DNA from 2 places in the Streptococcus sp. SGI.013 genome. Region 1 is predicted to be linked to the other one. Evidence: riboswitches for the same ligand, from Rfam matches in the RefSeq annotation. Region 1 holds a riboswitch; the other holds the start of a gene.
The links. A riboswitch is a leader RNA that binds a small molecule or an ion and turns the genes downstream of it on or off. The one in region 1 is predicted to bind preQ1.

Region 1 (13,097 bases):
TGATTTCATGCGCATAACTTGGTGAAACTGTTGTCACACGATCTGCATAAAGAACAGCCGCTTTCATCCAGTTTAAACAATCATTCCAACGCAAAGTCCCATCAGCATAACGTTCATAGCCTACACCAAATAGTTCCCAAAGCATACCAGAATCAAACTGACCCTGAAACTCAATATTATGAATGGTAAAGATTGTTTTGATCCCTTGATAAGCTTGAATCCAATGATATTTTTCCTTCAATAAAAAAGGTATCATCGCAGTATGATAATCATGAACGTGTAAAATATCTGGAATAAAGTCAACTTTTTCCATCAATTCTAAAGCTGCAAGCTGAAAGAATGCAAAGCGTTCGCCATCATCCCATTCTCCATAAACACGACCACGGAAGAAATAATCACGATTATCAATAAAATAGAAGGTGACACCATCTTTTACAATTCTTTTAACCCCAACATATTGGTGACGCCAACCGACATTGGTATAAAAATAGAGAACATCTTCTACTTCATAACCAAACTTTTGATCCACAACATCATAGTAAGGAAGAATGACTCGGACATCATTTCCCTTTTTAACAAGAGATTTAGGCAATGCCCCAATGACATCACCTAATCCTCCTGTTTTGGCAAAGGGAGCCCCCTCTGCCGCCACAAATAACAATTTCATTAAACTACATCTCCGCTAATTTTTTGTCCTTTACCAATCACAACTGGATGATCTTCTGTTCCACGAATAGTCACCCCTGCTGGAATCGTAACGGATTTATCAATGATGGCATATTCAACCACTGCTCCTTCTTCAATTTTCACCTTAGGGAAAATGATAGAACGTTTGACACTAGCATCTTTGGCAATATGACAGCTACGTGAAATAATGGAATGATCAACTGTACCTTCAATAACACTACCAGATGCAAATTGAGAATTCGTCACATGTGATTTATCATCAAAGTAAGTAGATTCTTCGTTTTTAACTTTGGTATAGATTTTTTGGTTAGAATAAAGTAAAGAGTAGAATTTTTGTGGATCTAACATATCCATATTCGCATCATAATAAGATTTCACAGAGTTGATATTTGCTACATAGCCTGTGTATTCAAATCCTAGTGCTTTTGATTCTACCAATAATTGTCTCAATAAGAAGCGTAATTTCATTGGCTCTTCTTTTTGAACTTCTTCTTCTAATTTTTCAATTAACCATGGTGTATTAACGATATAAATCCCTGTTGACATCTTCTCTAAATCACCATTAACATCTGTTAACTCTTTTTTCCCAACAACAGTGTCAGTTTCATCCATCACAAGAATTTCATTGACAGGAGATAGCTGTGCTTTAGGAAGCTTTTTATAGACCACTGTCATTTCACGTTGATTGGCATTGTGTAAATGAAGTACTTGTTGAAGATCGATGTTACATAATATATCGCAACCCATATAAATCGTTTGATCACTGCCAGAGCGTTTTAAGTAAGTCAAGATTTGTTCGTAGTAGTCTTTGTCTGCAGTATCAATTTCATCATCTGCATTATGAAATCCTAAGAAATAATGACTTAAAAGTGTGTTTAAGCCCCACTCACGACCACTACGAATATGATCAAAAATTGAACGGATATTTTGACCACGGAAGATACCGTAAACACTTCGGATACCAGCATTTGCAAGATTTGATAATTGAAAGTCAATCAAACGATATTTCCCATCAAAAGGAAGATTAGCAAGAGGACGATTTGCCGTTAAGTCCCCCATATCATGATAACCAACTGTGTTTCCTAAAATTGCAGAATATTTATCAATCTTCATTTGGTACCCCCACTACCTCATTATATCCAACGACTTGTACTTCTTCTGTGCCATCAATGACAACACCCTCACCAATTTCTGCGCCTTCACCAATGACGGCACGTGTAATTTTAGCACCCGCTCCAATCTTAGCACCACTCATGATAAAGCTATCTTTAATCTCTGCGCCTTCTTTAACCTGAACATTTGTAGATAAGATAGAATGTTCCACCTTCCCTGATACAAAGCAGCCATCAACAACCAGAGAATCTTTCACTTCTGCTTCAGCTGTAATAAAGTTTGGTGGTGCAATTTGGTTTTTAGAGTAGATTTTCCAAGAACGATCACGACTATCTAGCTCATTATCAACAGCAATATACTCCATATTGGCTTCCCATAGGGATTCGATTGTCCCTACATCTTTCCAATAGCCGTTGAAGTTATAAGTGTAAACTCGTTCACCAGAGTCAATATAAGCTGGAATGACATTTTGTCCAAAGTCAGACATATCAATAGTATTTTTCTCAGCATCTACTAACATTTCACGAAGACGTTTCCAAGTGAAAATATAGATTCCCATAGAAGCCTTTGTTGATTTAGGCTCTGCTGGTTTTTCTTCAAATTCAACGATACGATCGCTAGCATCAGTGTTCATAATTCCAAAACGACTAGCTTCTTTTAATGGAACATCGATAACGGCAACTGTTAAGCTAGCTAAATTGTCCTTATGCGTTTGTAGCATATCATCATAATCCATTTTATAAATATGGTCACCTGATAGGATTAACACATATTCTGGATCAATACTATCAATATAGTCAATATTTTGATAGATAGCATGACTAGTTCCCTGAAACCAACGATTTCCTTCTGTAGCGGAATAAGGCTGTAAAATCGTTGCACCAGAATCAATACCATCAAGCCCCCAGGCTGATCCATTACCGATATGACTATTAAGGGCTAAGGGTTGGTATTGTGTGATGACACCAACATTGTTAATACCTGAATTGGCACAGTTGGACAAGGCAAAATCAATAATGCGATAACGTCCACCAAATTGAACAGCTGGCTTAGCAATACTTTGTGTCAATTTCCCAAGACGTGTTCCTTGACCACCAGCAAGGATTAGTGCTAACATTTCATTCTTCATCTAGTTCTTCCTTCCAAGAATTTATTATTTTTTTAAACGACGTTTAATTTTCCAGATACTTGCCCCAAGCGCTGGAAGTGTAAAGCTTAATGTGTGATCGTAGTGTTTCCAAGACCCTCTTTGAGTTCGAGTGATAGGGTTATTTTCTTTCCAAACACCACCAAATTCTTCCCGTTCTGTATTTAAAATCTCTTCGTAAATCCCTGCTTGAGGAAGACCTATGGTAAAATCTTTTCGCTCAACAGGAACCATATTAAAGACACACACTAAGAGATCACCCTTCTCATTTTTTCGGATAAATGATAGGACACTTTGGTCACGATTATCTGCATCAATAATCTCTATACCATCATAAGAATCATCAATTTGCCAAAGTACTTTATGGTCTTTGTACAACTGATTCAAAGTAGATGTGAACTCTTTCATTTTGGCATTCATCTCATCTTCAAGATTAGACCACTCTAAACTTTCATCATATTTCCATTCTAAAAACTGTCCAAATTCACTTCCCATAAAAAGAAGTTTTTTACCAGGATGACAGATTTGATAGGTATATAAATTGCGAAGTCCTGCAAATTGATTATAACGATCCCCCCACATTTTATGCATCATGCTTTTCTTACCATGTACAACTTCATCATGTGAAAATGGTAAAACAAAATTTTCACTAAACAGATACATAAAGCTAAAGGTAACCAAATTAAAGTCATACTTACGATAAACAGGATCTTCCTCATAGAATTTTAGGATATCATTCATCCATCCCATATTCCATTTATAATCAAACCCTAAACCATCATCTTCTTGATGACCTGTAATGCTTGTCGCCGCTGTTGCTTCCTCAGCAATCATCATCACATCTGGATAATAACCTTTTATGACACGATTTAATTTTTGTAAAAATCCAAATCCCTCGTAATTGCGATTACCCCCATCTTTATTGGGTTTCCAAGGACCACTATCATAATCTAAATAAAGCATGTTACTGACAGCATCAACCCTTATCCCATCAATATGGTAAGTATCAATCCAGAATTTAGCACTTGAGATTAAAAATGATTGGACTTGATTTTTCCCTAAATCAAAGTTCAAGGCTCCCCAACCATAATTGTGGGCGCGATCATGATCTTGATACTCAAAAGTGGGTGTCCCGTCAAAATAGGCTAAAGCATCATCGTTAATCGTAAAGTGTCCTGGTACCCAATCAACCAAAACACCAATATTATGAAGATGGCAAGCTTCAACAAAATCTTGGAACTGTTCAGGAGTACCATAGGTTGATTCAAAAGCAAAATACCCCATCAGCTGATAGCCCCAACTCATTCCCAGAGGATGAGCCATCAAGGGCATAAACTCAACATGAGTATAATGCATATCAACTAGATATGGAATCAACTCCTCTTTTAATTCTTCAAAATTATAAGGACGACCATCTTCATGAACTTTCCATGACCCTGCATGAACCTCATAGATATTAACGGGACGCTGTTTAAACCCTAAACGCCTCCTTCTTCCTAACCATAGTCCATCTTTCCATTTTTTAGGTTTTAGATGTTTAATCACTGCCCCTGTTCCTGGCCGTTTTTCAAAATATACTGCAAAGGGATCAATCTTTTCAACTACATGACCACTAGCACGTGTCACCAAATACTTATAAATCTGTCCTTCATTCGCTAGGTCTGTTTCTACTTCCCAGACACCAGCATCATTAGGCGTCATAGGAAGTGGATTTTCTCCCCAATTGGTAAAATCACCAATGACCGAAACTGCTTTAGCATTTGGTGCCCAAACTCTAAAAACATGGTGCTTTCCATCCTCGGCTAAATGACAACCAAAATAATCCTGTGCCTGATAATTTTCTCCAATACCAAAAGTCCACAACGCTTCTTGTGTATCCATTCCATCACCCTTTCATGTGTAACCGTATTCAATATAGCTAATTTTCTGAAAATTGAAAGTAAACAAAAATAACCTGAAAACAATATCAGGTTATTTTTTCTTTTCAAAGACCACTACTGTTAACGGCTCTAGCGATAGTGCGCTTTGTTGTAAGCGCTTTTCATTTGTCACTAGTATATCATATTTTTCATGGTCTGTCATGCTAATTTTCACGTTTTTTCCAATAATATTGAAAATTATTTTAAAAGAACGCTCATCTTTAGTTGTGAAACTAATAAATCCTGAACCATGTTCTGCAGTTTCAACATAAACATGGTTTAAAATATCATCAAATGTTTGATAAGAAAAGCCACTAACGCTTGTTTTCAGTTGAATAATCTGACGGATAAACTCAATACTGGCTTTATAAATAGTCACATTATTCCAATTGACTTGGTTCACTTGGTCTGGAGCATTGTAACTATTCATCGCTCGCTCTTTATCTTCTTGAGTCAACTCAGCATTTTCACCTGTTGGAAAGAGTTTGGTGCGTAAAAATTCTTGCCCCAACTCCATAAAGCTCATCCCTTGCATCAAAAGATTCATAGCTGTTGCGACTTCTACACGTCTAATATGGACATCTTGATTATCATCAGGATTGAGCTCTAAGAAAAGATCGTTTAAATTATAATTATCGTGGGCTTCTACATAATTTAAGACCTGACTTGGCGTTAGATAAGGAGATAACTCACCACTTCCCAAAATAGCTTTAGCCACTTTATCTTCTGTTGCCTCTCCAGAAACAAAACCTTTTTTGAAGTCTCCATAAACTTCCGCTCCTTTAACAGCATCCCTTTGATCATCATTAAAGAAGCCAATTCTTGGCATCTGAGAGGCATTTCCTTTTTTAGCCTTATCTTCTGGCATGAGGCCTGTTCCCATATCCCAACCTTCTCCATAAAGAAGAATATTAGGATCAATAGCATCTACAGCCTTTCTAATCGCATTCATCGTTTCCACATCATGTATCCCCATCAGATCGAAACGAAAGCCGTCAATATTATACTCCTCAATCCAATATAAAATGGAGTCGATCATATATTTTCTAAACATCTCTTTCTCACTAGCCGTTTCATTACCAACGCCTGTTCCATTTTGGAAAGAGCCGTCTGGATTCATACGATAGTAATAATCAGGAACGGATAGTTGGAAAGCAGAATCTCGAGAAGAATAAGTATGATTATAAACCACATCCATGATGACGCCAATTCCAGCATCATGATAGGCTTGAATCATCTGTTTTAACTCTAAAATACGGACAGAAGGGGCATGAGGATTTGAAGTAAAACTCGCTTCGGGAACATTATAATTTTCTGGATCGTATCCCCAATTATAAGCATAATCACCATTTTCATCAATTATCTGGTGATGATCAAATAATGGCTGAAACTGAACATAATTAATGCCTAACTGCTTGACATAATCAAAGGCAGTTTTATCCCCATAAATATTCTTAGTCCCTGTTTCGATAGCACCTAAAAACTTACCACGATTCTCCAATCGAACACCCGAGGTCTCAGACTTTGTAAAATCTCTGACATGCATCTCATAAATAACCGCTTGGTTAGGATTGGCTAAACGCCATGTCGCCTCTGCACCATGCTTGACTGAAAAACCTTCTGGCACTAAATCCGCTTTATCAATGACAATAGATCTTCTACCATTTGCAGTGGTTGCAATAGCATAAGGGTCTCTTGTGTCTCTAAAAGTTCGTTTTCGGTAATAGACACGGTAGCAATAAGCCCTATAATTTAAATCATCTGAAACTGTCGTAAACCAAACACCGTGAGTATTATGTGTATGATCTTCCCAATTTTCAGCATGCCCACGCTCCATTTTAACAACACGCTCAACACTAGATTTATCATCTGTAGAACTATATAAAATCAATTCTACTCTTTGAGCTGTCGGAGCCCATAGCCTAAATTCCGTCTGTTCCTTCTGATAAGAAAACCCTAGCCATCCCGAATAGCCCCATTTACGATCAAATCGATAGCTGTGTAAGGCCATATCAAAAGCATGTGGTTGACGAAAACGATAATGATGACTGGTTACCGCCGCTTGTCTGGAATAATAAACAGTATCATCCCCCTCAACAATCCAAACCTCAGCCTTTGCAATCCCATAATCTCTATGGATACAATAATCCTGTGTTTTTTTGGACCAATCTGAATTTTTCACCATCAAATAAACATCGCTTAAATGATGCTGTGCTGGATAAGAAAGGTTAGCAACAATCCCAAAAGAATCAAAGCGGGCAAAATGGCTATCCCACCCATTTTCACCTTCTATCCACTGCCAGACACTATAATCAAAGTATGAGCCTGATTGGCTATGATAATGTAGTATTACTTGGTTTTCCATCCTCATCAACCTCTTTCATCTCTATCTTTTCATCCAAATATTCGACTTCACGAACAAATTTTTGTGCAATCGCCTCCATTGCTAATTCCTCTGTATCTAGAGTAATCGCATCATCAGCAATCTCATCGGTATTGGCGATAAATTCGATATGATTATTTAAATTTCTTAATTCAACAGGTGCATCTCCTCCATACTCACCATCTAAATTAATCATTAGACGACGCGCTTTTGGATCCTGGGGTTCAATCCTCAAATAAGATGTCTTAATATATTCTAATTTACTATGACTAATATGTCGTCCACCATTTAACATCAAACCAATGATATGGGTCAGTTCAATCAGATTAGCGGTTTTTACTAGAATTAAAGTGAACTTTCCATCATCTAATTTAGCATCAGGAGCAATGGTTTCAAATCCCCCTACTGAATTTGTCAAGGCCACAAAAATCATAGAGACTTCATCTTCAACAACACCATGGTCATGAAAAATTTTGACAGGTACATTTTGCACCCTAGGCAAGAGCTCTGCCCCTTTAACCAAATAAGCTAAATAGCCAAATACACTTTTAAGCTGACTAGGAACGCTATAGGTTAGCTCTGTCAAACTGCCTGCCGCGGCAATATTAATAAAATATTTTCCTCGGTCTGTCTGACCAATATCCATTAAAATGGTTTGTTGTTTCCCAATCAATTTGGCAGCTTCAATAGGATTCCCCCTTGGAACCTTTAAAGCACGAGCAAAATCATTAGTTGTCCCCATTGGGATGATTGCCATTTTTGGGCGTTTGTCTAACGGTGCAATGCCAGATACCACCTCATTGATGGTGCCATCCCCACCAGCAGCAATAACTAAATCAAAACCAGCTAAACCCGCACGATTAGCCTCTTTCATAGCTGAATGAGGCTCAGGGGTTGTCTGAAAAGCAGAGGCTTCATAACCAAAGCCTTCCAAAATATCTAAAACATCTGCCACACTTTTTTTCATCAATTCCTTGCCCGATGTTGGGTTATAAATCAAACGAGCACGTAATCTATGTTTTTTCATTTATTTTCCTCGATACTTAAAGACTTGCTAACCATGATTCATCACGAATCTCAATGCCAAGACTCTGTGCTTTTTCAAGCTTTGAACCAGCATCTATTCCTGCTACTAAAAGGTCTGTCTTTTTAGAAACACTAGATGTGACCTTAGCTCCTAAACGTTCTAGTTTGTCCTTAGCTTCACTTCTTTTTAGTGTGGTCAACTTCCCAGTCAAGACAACAGTTAAACCTGAAAGCATGGCATCACTGGCTACTTTTTGTCCTAAGTAAGTGAGATTAACCCCTACTTCTTCTAGTTCTTCTAAGAGTGTTTGACTACCTTGTGTTGCAAAATAAGTTGCTAAAGACTCCGCAACAGCCATCCCTAAACCATCAATTGCAGCAATCTTTTCTTTTTCAGCTTGAACCAGTACTGAAATAGACCCAAATTCCTCCAAAAGTTGCTTGCTGACCTTGGCACCAACATGGCGAATCCCTAAACCAAATAATAACTTTTCAGCAGAATTGGCTTTAGAAGATTGAATCGCATCATAAAACTTCTGAGCAGATTTTTCCTTAACACCATCTAGTTGCAAGAAATCTTCAACTTTTAATTGATAAAGGTCTGCCACATCATGAATCAAACCAGCTTGATAAAGTTTTTCCATTACTGATGGACCTAAACCAACGATATTCATCGCATCTCGACTCGCAAAATGTTCTAGACGTGCTAAAATTTGACTAGGACAAAGTGGGTTGATACAGCGCAGAGCGACCTCATCCTCATAATGTTGTAGCTGACTTTGACAAGATGGACATTGCTGCGGAATCAACATAGGTTCCTGTTGAGCACGCTTAGACATGACCACATTTAAAACTGCTGGGATAATATCGCCTGCTTTATACACCACTACCGTATCTCCGATGCGGATATCTTTTTCTGCAATATAATCCACATTGTGTAGCGTGGCACGACTTACTGTTGTCCCTGCTAACTGTACCGGCGTAAGATTAGCGGTTGGTGTGACAACACCTGTTCGTCCAACAGTCCAATCCACTGATAAGATTTCTGCTTCCTTTTCTTCAGCAGGAAATTTATAAGCTACGGCCCAACGTGGGGCTTTAACAGTAAATCCTAGCTCCTCTTGCATAGCTAAGTCATTTACTTTAATCACGATGCCGTCAATATCGTAAGGCAGTTGATCTCGTTTATTTTGAATATCTTGGATAAAAGCCCAAATATCAGCCATATTCGATGAAACAAGACGAATGGGATTAACCTCAAATCCTAAGTGTTCAAATTGCTGCAAAACAGCTTCTTGGCTAACTTGATCTGTAGGTCCTGCCTCTTGGTACAAGAAAGTTGCCAGATTTCTTTTAGCCACTACTCCTGTATCTAGCTGACGAAGTGTCCCTGCTGCAGCGTTTCTTGGGTTGGCAAACTCCGCCTCACCATTGGCTTGACGCTCTAAGTTGATCTTATCAAAAGAAGCTTTTGGTAAATAACACTCCCCACGTACAGTGATATCGATTGGCTCAGTCAGAGTAAGAGGAATATCACGAACACGTTTTAAGTTTTCTGTAATGTCCTCACCCACACGACCATCTCCCCGTGTTGCACCTACGCTTAGAACTCCCGAAGTATAGGTCAAAGAAATCGATAGACCATCAATTTTTAATTCTGCTAAGTAAGATGCCTTTGGAAATTCTTTTTTCACCCTTTGATCAAATGCCTCTAATTCGTCACGCGAAAAAGCATCCTGCAATGAAAACAGAGGATAGAGGTGTTCATGTTTTCTAAAGCCCTCTAAGACAAGCCCTCCTACTCGGTGAGTCGGACTATCTGGCAAAATCTCATCAGGATAAGCTTCTTCCAAGGCTACCAATTCACGATACAACTGATCATATTGCGCATCAGAAACGGTGGGCTTGTCAAGTGTATAGTATTCTTTGGCGTACTGATTTAAGCGGTCCACCAATTTTTTCATTTGATTCTTCATATCTTTTATTTTAACATATTTTACCGTTTCAAAATAAAAAAGACTTCCAAATTTGGAAGTTTTTTAGCGAATTTTAAGCCTCAAAATCAATTCGTTGAGATAATTTTTCAATCACTATAGCACCAATCAAAAGTGAAGCTAACTCTCCTATCGCAGTGGTAAACCAAGTCAAAAGAAAAGGAAGACCTGCAATCACTTTTAACTCCAAGGCTATGGTAAACATAGAAGCTGCAAAAAAGAAAGAAAAGTAAACAAAGGCTTTGTTAAGTAAGCCACTAAACAATTGTTCTTGACGATAGCGTCCAAAAAGATAGACTCCCAAGGTCACAAACAATAGCGTTGACCCTCCTCCGACAAAGACATCTAACCAACCATAGGTAAAAAAGTTGGCAATCATACAGCCTAGAGTCACTGCAATAATATACTTACGATGATAAAAAGCAAGGAAGTTTAACATCTCAGATACACGAAACTGATATGCTCCATAACTAATAGCGTTTAAGGGAGGCGTCACGGTTAATACAACATAAAGTGCAGCCACAATGGCAATCTGAGTAAGATCTTTTACTGATAATTTCATAATTCTCCTTTAGCGGTCATGCCGCGTCTAATATGCTTGGTGAAAGGGAAATAAGCACCAAGGGTTGCTCTAGCAACGTTGTCTAGTATAGCATATTTTTTATTTTTTTGATATAGTATCCTTATGAAAAAATTTATATCTAGTGAAGTTTTTAAATATCTCTTTTTTGGAGTTCTAGCAACCCTTGTCTATATGGTAACGCGCATGGCTTTCTTTGCTATCACACATCAAGCTACTCTTTCAGCCGTTATTGCAAATATAACCGCTGTTGTCTTTGCATTTTTCACCAACGACTATTTCGTCTTTAACCAAGTTAGGACAGGCTGGATGGGGCGCTTTGTCAAGTTTTTTGTGGCACGACTCTCAACACTGGCCTTAGATCTTGTTTTAGCTTATCTGTTGGTTGAGCGATTCCCCAAAATTATCGGACAATTTGTTAACCACAATCTACAAGTCGTCAATGCGATTGAAACCTTATTTGCACAAGTTTTAATTATCGTTTTAAATTATATCATCAGTAAACTACTCATTTTCAAGGATAAGCATTAAAGAGGATGGAACCCCCATCCTCTTTTTGTTTATTTTTATAACCAATTTTTCTCTTGAGCAATCAAGAGAGCATCTGTGCGATTATGGGCATCCAGTTTTGTCATTAGGCTGGTAACGTAGTTTCTGACGGTACCATTTGATAAAAACAACTCTTTTGCAATTTCTTGATTGGACAAGCCTCGTGCAATGCCTTGTAGAACCTCTCTTTCTCTTTGGCTGAGGGGATTACTTGAAAAAGCCATTTCATCAACCAATTCAGGAGAATAGTCTTTCTGACCAGATAAGACCTTATGGATAGTGGTCATCAGCTCTGTAGTTGACCGATCTTTTAAGACATAAGCGTCTACTTGCGCTTTTAGCGCTCTTGTAAAGTAGCCTGTACGCTTAAAGGTTGTGACAATCACGACTTTCATCTCTTTATGTTCTCTAATCCACTCTAAGACCTCTAGACCTGTCATTTTAGGCATTTCAACATCCAAAATCGCCACATCTACCTCTTCTTTTTCTAGTAAGCTAATGGCTTCTTGACCATTTTCTGCTTGAAAAACAGCGTCAACATCGTCTTCCATCAATAAGAGTTGACAAAGAGCATCTCGCAACATTGATTGGTCTTCTGCTACCAATAATTTCATCTCCTACTCCTTTCTAAAAGGAAGGCTGAGGCGTACACAAGTTGGATGGTGGCGTGAGAGAACCTCTACCTCTCCTTTGATTAAGGCCAAACGATTTTTTAGCGACTGCAGTTCATCCTCGCTTTGACTAGAAAATCCTTGACCATCATCTGCCATCTCAACTATCAACTGATCCCCCTCATCTGCTAGGCTCAGTATTGCTCGATGAGCAGAGGCGTGTTTGATGACATTATTAGCCAATTCACGTACCATCATGGTTAGACTAGATTGAAGGACTGGAGAGAGGTTTTGGCTGTCATAATCTTTTTTGATTACCAGCTCAATCTCTGCTAGTTCAAAAACTTGTCGTAAGCTTTCTAGTTCTTCATCGAGACTTCTATATTTTAGTTGATTGACAATCGTTCTGACGTCAACCATACTTTTTCTACTTGTTGCATTTAAATCGGATAACTCCTTTTTAACCGCCTCAAGATTTCCTTTGTCCAATTGCTTTAAGGCTAATTCCGTTTTAAGGGTCATCGTAGCAAAAACATGACCCAATGTATCATGAAGATCTTGTCCGATACGGTTGCGTTCATTTTCGGCAATCAAGAGATTGATAGAAGCGTTTTGCTCTTGCAGTTTTTGCTCTGCTTTTTCCTTAGACAATTGCATCCGTCCACCAAAAAACATGGCTAAAGCAAAGGCATGAAGAATAAACATAAAAAGAGTTATATCTAGACTGTAAGGACCAACCATACTCCATATCAACAAACTAGTTAATAAAATACCATAAGACACCGTTCGATAAGTCCACTTATCCTCACTATAGTGCCATGTCAAGAGATTTGAGAGATTAAAGAGAAAGAGGGAAAATTGAATATTGCCCGCAAAACTCATATAAGCAATGTAGGCTAAGAGGTAAATCCAGGCTACCTTTTCATAAGTTTGGTTTTGTGTATAAAGTAGTGAGATATAAACACCACCAAACAGTACCGTCGCAAATACAATAAAAGGATAAATGGCTAAGTGAGCCGTATAATATAAAGGAAAAACCAGAAAAAGCAAGCCCAAGAAATACATGGGCGAAACTTTTCTTTTCTGAA
Region 2 (7,784 bases), on a different contig from region 1:
AGCGCCATGGTTTCTTGGATATAATCCTCAATAATGCCCTCGTGCTTTTTAAAATGCGCATCTGCTAGACCTGCAATTAGGCGATTTGCCCAATAAAAACTATCTGTTGATACTTGTGCACCTGTATTCGAGAAATACGTTGGTGTTGTTGCTACCTGTGTAAAGAAGGGAACGCTGGTGGTAAAAGGCATCGAACCAAAGGAAATCCACTGAATCCACGTTGTTTCTTTAGGGCAATCTGGACGAAGTTGTAAAATCGCTGTATGGCTGGTACGATTGATTCCAATAGGACGAAACGATCTTTGTGTGACACTTGATCCTTCTGGACCATAAGGGTCATACACCGTGTCTTGATAGTGACCACTTAAGACATACTTAATATCTTCAACTGTAATCTTACGATAGGACTTCTGGCTCCAAGGGATAAAGAAGCTTTGTGGATCTTGTTCTAGTCTAGGATTAAAGAATTTTTGGATAAACCAAGTACGAGGGGTGTTATAGTGACGATCTTTATCTCTTTGGCTACCAAATGCATAACGTGGGTTAAAATGTTCATTAGAGTAATTTAATTCCAAGTGATAGTCTTCAATAAAGTCTTTTAAATCACTCGAACACATATAATCATCTGTATTATTAAACTCAAAATGATCCAACCCTAATTGATTAGCAACCACCACATAAGCATCATCTGGCACACGTCTAGCAAGCCAGTGGTGACCACCGACTGTTTCCATCCACCAAATTTCATCCAAATCAGCAAATGCGATACCATTTGATTCATAAGTCCCATAAGCCTCTAGCAGTTCTCCTAAACGCTTAACACCCTCACGCGCAGACTTGATATAAGGTAATACCAAAGTTAAAATATCTTCCTCACCAATCCCTGTTTCAACTAAAGGATCTGCACCGAGTACACGGCTGTTAGTGGTTAAGGTTTCTGTAGCACTCATGGCAACATTAACTTCATTAATACCTGCTTGCCCCCAAATCCCTTCTTCACCTAGCGCATCAGGAACTGAGCTATAGGCCAAGGGATTATCGGGTAAGGTGATAGAAAACCGAGATAAAACAGACTGGTAATCCCGTGGCTGATCATTAGGTAAAACCATTTTAAATGCTTTAGGGGTAAAAACACCATTTTGTGAATCTTCTGTTCGAGCGATAAGAGTTGAGCCATCATAGCTTGCTTTTTTTCCAACTAAAATCGTGGTACACATCATTTTCTCCTTATAGTTCTTCTGCTATTTTATTAATCTTTCTTAAACGATGATTAACACCACTCTTGGTAAGAGGGGTATCTAAGCTATCCGCCAGCTGTTGAATAGAATAATCTGGATGAGCAATCCTAACCTGTGCAACTTGACGAAGTTCAACAGGAAGAGCATCCAATCCTACAGTGTCCATTATTTTGATAATATTATTAATCGTTTTCATACTAGCCGTGATAGTTTTAGCAATATTGGCTGTTTCTGCGTTATTTGCACGATTAAGATCATTTCTGGTTTCCCGCAAAATTTTGATCTGTTCAAATTCCGACATAGCTTCCATTGCACCGATAACAATCAAAAAATCCATGATATCTTCAGCTTTTTGTAAATACGTTATCGCACCTTTTTTTCGCTCAATCACCTTAGCATCTAACATAAATTTTTTCATCAAATTCGCCAAATCTTCCGCATGGTCTAAATAAACTGAAAAAATCTCTAATTGGTACTTACCAGTCTCTGGGTCTCTGACGCTACCATTGGACAAAAAGGCTCCTCTTAAATAGGCTCGCCCCTTTTCATCGTCATTTAAAATCTCGGGCTCAATCCCTGTTTCGATGCCAAAAAACGAATCAGCTAATTTCAAATCAGCTAAAATAGCCTCAACATTTTCCTCTAAAAAAACTGTATAAACACGATTTTTTCTAAGATTGGTCTTTTGATGGTATTTAATTTCTGCCTGTGTGTGATAAAACCTCTCTAGTAAGGCATAAAGATGGCGAGCTATTTTTGCATTCTCACTTGTAATAGAAAGCGTTAAGCCTGAACCTGATAATCCTAAACTTCCAGACATCTTAATCATGGCAGAAAGTTCACTTTTATCCTGATGAACCAGTTGCAGTAGCTCTTCTTTTACTTTGATGGTAAAAGTCATTTTCTCACCTGAATAATCCGAAGCAACTCCTCAACCACCAAGTCTCCGTGATGGAAAGCTCCGCCTTTTTCTAAACGTAAAAAATTTGAGGACACCACGCGAGGAACTTCTTTTCTTAGTCCTTGAAAATCGTGTTCAACCTGTACAAGATACTCATCAAAACGATTAGAATCCATGTAAGCCTGCGGAACTTTTTCAATATTGACTAAAACTGTATCAATAAATGGTTGTCCTAAGTGTTCATGTAAGACGCGAACATGATCTGCATCTGTAAAATGCTCAGTTTCACCGTATTGTGTCATAATATTGCAGACATAAGCAACTTCTGCTTGGGTTTTTAACAAGGCTTGCCCAATTTCTTTAATCACAAGATTAGGCAAAATTGAGGTAAATAAAGAGCCCGGTCCTAACACAATCATGTCACTTTCCATAATCGCCTCAACTACTTTACGACTAGCAGTTGGCTCATCATCGTTGTAGGAATTTGTCACAAAAATATGATCAATCATCCCCTTATAATTAGCAATATGGCTCTCTCCTACCACTTCATGACCATCTTTAAAAATTGCATGGAGGGTCAAAGGATTTTCACTGGAGGGATAGATTTTACCTGTTGTATGAAAAAACTTCGTCAAAATCTGCATGGCGTTATAAGTTGAGCCCTGCATTTCTGAAATACCTGCAATAATGAGATTTCCCAAAGGATGACCAGATAAAGCGCCATCATTTTCAGCGAAACGATACTGAAAGATTTTCTCATAAAATTTAGGCATGTCGCTCATGGCTACTAACACATTTCTCAAATCACCTGGTGGGGTTAATTGCATCGCACTACGCAGTTCACCCGAACTCCCTCCATCATCAGCTACTGTGACAATAGCGGTCAAATCCACATCAAAATGGCGAAGGCTATTAAGAATGACGGGAATACCTGTTCCGCCACCTATTATGGTTATCTTAGGTTTTCTCATGAACGATTCACCGTTTCCTTACGTCTATCCTTATCACGATGGCTTTCATTAACATGCCAATCTTTGGATAAATCATTTGCTAAGCGTCTAGCAAAAGCAACACTGCGATGTTGTCCTCCTGTACATCCAATGGCAATGGTCAATACTGATTTTCCTTCTTTTTGATAGCCAGGCAATATCGGCTGCAACAAGCCTTTTAAGTTTTGATAGAAATCTTCTGATTCTGGGTGATTCATAACATAGTCTGAGACTTCTTGATCGAGTCCTGTTTTTTCACGAAGCTCTACTTGGTAATAAGGGTTAGGTAGAAAACGTACATCAAATACAAGGTCAGCATCTAGAGGTAAACCGTATTTAAAGCCAAAGCTCATCACTTCTATACGAAATTGATTCACTTGCTCTTTAGCAGAAAACTGATCGGTAATGGTTTTTCTTAGATGACGTGGGGTCAATTCTGTTGTATCCACAACATTTTGACTCATGCTTTTCAAAGGAGCTAGTAATTCCCGTTCCAACTCAATGCCATCCAAGACACGTCCATCTGCGGCTAGAGGGTGGCTACGGCGCGTTTCTTTATAACGTGACACCAATTCACCATCTGTCGCATCCAAAAAGAGAATTTTAAAGTTGATGTTATCATTACTTTCAATTTTATCTAAAATACTATTAATTTCTGAAAAAAATTGACGACTGCGCATATCCACAACCAAGGCAACCTTATCATAGTCACTGCTATGCTCAATTAAGTCTAAAAATTTCGGTACGAGCGCTGGTGGCATATTGTCTATTGTAAAATAACCTAAATCCTCAAATGACTGGATAGCCACAGTTTTTCCTGCTCCACTCATTCCAGTGACAATCACAAGATTGATTTGATGTTCAGACATTGAAACTTCCCCTCTTCTATCTTTTAATCTACTATTGCCATTATAACATATTCCTAACCTGAAACCTATGTCATAAAAACAATAAAAAGGAGATTTCTCTCCTTTTAACCTAGATAAGCAATCACTTCAATCTCTACCTTGACATCCTTAGGTAATCTTGCCACCTCTACTGCTGATCGTGCTGGAAAATCAGCTTTAAAAGCTGTCTGATAGACACTGTTAAACGCAACAAAATCATTCATGTCACTTAAGAAACAGGTTGTCTTGACCACATGATCAAAATCTGTTCCCGCCTCCTCTAAAATAGCTGAGATATTTTTTAAAACCTGCTTGGTTTGTTCCTCAATTGTTTCACCGATAATCTCGCCCGTTTCTGGAGAGAGAGGAACTTGTCCAGAAGCAAATAGCAAGTTACCTGCCACTTTCGCTTGAACATAAGGGCCAATTGCTTTTGGGGCCTGGTCTGTATGAATTGTCTTAACCATATCATTCTCCTTAACTTTAATAGCTTTATTTTAACAAAATCGTCAGAAAATTTCCACGATTTAGCGAACAAATCTCATCTTTACAGATGAATGATTTAATAGTAAAATATATCTATGCAAATAAATTAGGACAATGATCCTAGACTGGTTCGAAAACTTCCCAGAATAAAAAACTAAGTCGCATCATCATTTTGATTAAACTAGTTTTTATGGAGTATTGGGTTTTACCCGCTCCATTTCTTTTTGCTGTACTGGGAGAGAGATTGAACCTTATTTAAACTGTTCATTCTCTCTTTTTATTATTCCTAATTTTATCTTAGAAAGGTTAAATATGACGAAACAACAAGTTATTATCGACTGTGATCCAGGTATTGATGACGCTCTTGCCCTCATCTATGCCCTCAAACATCCTAATTTAGAAGTTGTTGCCATTACCATTGTATGCGGAAATGTTCCTAGTCAGCTTGGATTTGAAAATTGTGCCCTCATCTTAGAACTTGTCAATAGACTAGACATTCCCATCTATATAGGTGCAAAAACGCCTCTGAAACGTCCCTTTATCTCTGCTCAAGACACACATGGTATGGATGGTTTGGGTGAAACTTTTTTAAAACGAAGCTGTGATAAAAGACCTGAGACCACCAAGGCAGATGACTATCTAGCAGATTACTTTAAGCAAAAACAAGACACCGCCATTCTAGCTTTAGGTCCACTGACTAATATCGCTTTAGCCTTAGAAAAAAATAAGAATTTGGGCGAAAACTGCTCTCGTTTTATCAGCATGGGAGGTAACTTTAAATCAAATGGCAATTGCTCTCCTGTGGCAGAATACAACTATTGGTGTGATCCTCATGCAGCAAACTTTGTTTTCAAGCACCTTAAAAGATGCGTTGAAATGGTAGGTCTTGATGTCACCCGAAAAATTGTTCTTAGCCCAAATCATCTAGAGTACTTAAAAAAGTTTCCTTCTGAACTAACTGCCTTTATTGAAAAAATCACTCGCTTTTACTTCGACTTTCATTGGAAATATGAACATCTCTTAGGTTGTGTCATCAATGATCCACTAGCACTAGCTTATCTTATTGATCCCAATATTTGTCATGGTTTTACCAGCTACACTGATATTGTCACAGATGGTATCGCACTGGGACAAAGTATTGTTGATGCTCAGCATTTTTATCAAAAAGACAGCAATAGTAAAATCTTAACAGAAGTTGATAGCCTTCGGTTTTGGCAAGATTTTTTGACGACAATCTTAGACCAACCAAAGGAAGTCATTTCACAGGACATTTTACAGCTTAATCTCGGAGGTTTCTATGAAAACTAGACAAAAAACTCATCTTATTATCTTTATCGCTCTTGCGATTGCCCTTAACTATGTCGGCAGTAACATTGCTCTCTTTCTAAAACTGCCTATCTATCTTGACATGGTTGGAAGTCTTCTTATCGCTATATTATTTGGACCATGGCTTGGAACTTTAACAGCCATTTTAAGTGCCCTATTAAGTTGGCTGACAACAGATATCTTTGCCATTTACTATGCTCCCGTTGCAATTGTGACCGTTCTTTTAGCTGGCTTTATGTTTAGAAAAAAAGCAGAGCTCAAACGATTGGCGATCCTAACCATCCCAATCTCTCTAATTGGAACACTTATTTCTGCCAGTATAACTGTCGTCCTTTTTAAAGGCATCACCTCAAGTGGCTCCAGTCTTTTAGCTCAAATCTTTCATGCTATGGGGATGAATCTAACAACTAGCTTAATCATAGTCCAAATCCTAACCGACTATCTCGATCGCCTAGTCAGTTTAACGCTTGTATTTGTTCTCATCAAACAACTAAAAGATCAGCTAAACTTCCAACTGTTAAAAGAAAAATAACTCGCAACCACCTTAGAAACTAGTCTTTCTAAGGTTTTTTAATATAAAAATCCCCCTCTTGTAAAACCTAGACAACCTAGTTACTGATGAGGGGGATGTTATTTTCTTATATTGTCATTTAGTTTTTCTTTTATTACTGCGTTAACTCACCTTATCTAACTTCAGTTAGGCCTTCGGCTCATTCCTAGTGCTAAAAGTAAACTAAAAGACGATAAATATTCCATTAGCTCAAGCTAATCTGTAATTTTGATAAAGGGTTTGCCTTTATGTGCTGTATCATCTTTATCTGTACTTGCTTCTAAAAAGATTCGACTGACAGGATACCACTCTGTTTTTCCTGTATAAGGATCTGCTACAAGAGTTTGACCATTTTGGTAGCCTTTTAAAACAATTTCATGAGATCCTGTTGCCACAAACTTATTATATTGAACAGCTGCAACAACATAATGCCCTTCTTTTAAAGCATTCTCTAAAGCTGACTGGCTGTTTAATACGGTTGTATTTAAGCCCCAATTTTTACTTGCTTCAAAAATTCCAAGACTAGACGTTCCTATAAAATATTTATTGAAATGATTGGTCTGATGATATAGGTAATTAGCGACCGTAGTTGGTTTGATATCCTGGTTAGTCAGAGATGAGAAAACCATTGATAAGGCGGTTGGCACGCAACCAGCTGTTGCCAAGTTAAACAAACCATATTGAAGACCTCCCCAACGTCCATCTCGTTGGCTATAGACAGGCATTTCATAACGATTTCGTTCAACATATTGCGTACTTGATGCTAAAAACTGCATTTTACCGTCCAGTTTTTGATAGACATGGATCATATAATTTCCAGCATCGGCATACTGCTTACTATCAAATGTTGCTTCATAAGTTGTTGGACCAACTGCTTTTGCACCATACCATTTCAAGTCATCTTGTCCATTTTTTTCAGACCAAACTGCAAAGACCACTTCTCCCTTAGTGACCACATGATTGATTGTCACACCATAGACACCTGTTCCTCTATAGGTTGTTGACACTTGTACTTTATCTTTTGGAACTTGGAGGTTATACTGACCTAGATTAAATCCTTTTGTAGAACCATCTTGATAATCAATATAGAAATAGTCAGAAAGGCTTTACTGGCGAAATGTTTTTTCTGTATCCTTTCATCAATTCTCCTAACTAAACATTTCATTTATCATTTTATTTTTTGATGTCAAAGTAAACACTATTCAAAGCTAAAACAGTCGGGTTGACCAAACCGAGACGACCATCCGCATTTGTCATAATAGAAACAATATAATTACCTTTTGGAGTATAGACAATTCCTGCATCATTAGCTGCACGATAGCCAGGATAACCAATCCAACCTGCTTTAGATTGTGTTTTATAAGATAAACCTAGGACAGATTTTATAGGTGATAGATTTGGGTTTTC

Region 2: it holds a riboswitch for preQ1, as region 1 does, so the genes downstream of both, ACQRDX_RS08815 (nucleoside hydrolase) here and ACQRDX_RS01950 (QueT transporter family protein) in region 1, are expected to answer to the same signal.

Annotation. Positions count from the first base shown of each region.
Region 1 is NZ_JBNPOS010000004.1:80,175-93,271, forward strand. It holds gene glgA (glycogen synthase GlgA) at 1-667, opposite strand, end outside; gene glgD (glucose-1-phosphate adenylyltransferase subunit GlgD) at 667-1,800, opposite strand; gene ACQRDX_RS01925 (glucose-1-phosphate adenylyltransferase) at 1,790-2,929, opposite strand; gene glgB (1,4-alpha-glucan branching protein GlgB) at 2,954-4,828, opposite strand; gene pulA (type I pullulanase) at 4,919-7,231, opposite strand; gene ACQRDX_RS01940 (diacylglycerol kinase family lipid kinase) at 7,200-8,276, opposite strand; gene ligA (NAD-dependent DNA ligase LigA) at 8,293-10,251, opposite strand; gene ACQRDX_RS01950 (QueT transporter family protein) at 10,325-10,834, opposite strand; PreQ1 riboswitch class II at 10,829-10,926, opposite strand; gene ACQRDX_RS01955 (GtrA family protein) at 10,955-11,380, shown strand; gene ACQRDX_RS01960 (response regulator transcription factor) at 11,416-12,012, opposite strand; gene ACQRDX_RS01965 (histidine kinase) at 12,016-13,097, opposite strand, start outside.
Region 2 is NZ_JBNPOS010000047.1:238-8,021, forward strand. It holds gene ACQRDX_RS08790 (C69 family dipeptidase) at 1-1,220, opposite strand, end outside; gene whiA (DNA-binding protein WhiA) at 1,228-2,139, opposite strand; gene ACQRDX_RS08800 (YvcK family protein) at 2,136-3,110, opposite strand; gene rapZ (RNase adapter RapZ) at 3,107-3,997, opposite strand; gene ACQRDX_RS08810 (RidA family protein) at 4,102-4,482, opposite strand; PreQ1 riboswitch class I at 4,621-4,665, shown strand; gene ACQRDX_RS08815 (nucleoside hydrolase) at 4,814-5,809, shown strand; gene ACQRDX_RS08820 (ECF transporter S component) at 5,799-6,359, shown strand; gene ACQRDX_RS08825 (GBS Bsp-like repeat-containing protein) at 6,593-7,384, opposite strand; partial or broken gene ACQRDX_RS08830 (serine hydrolase) at 7,551-7,784, opposite strand, start outside.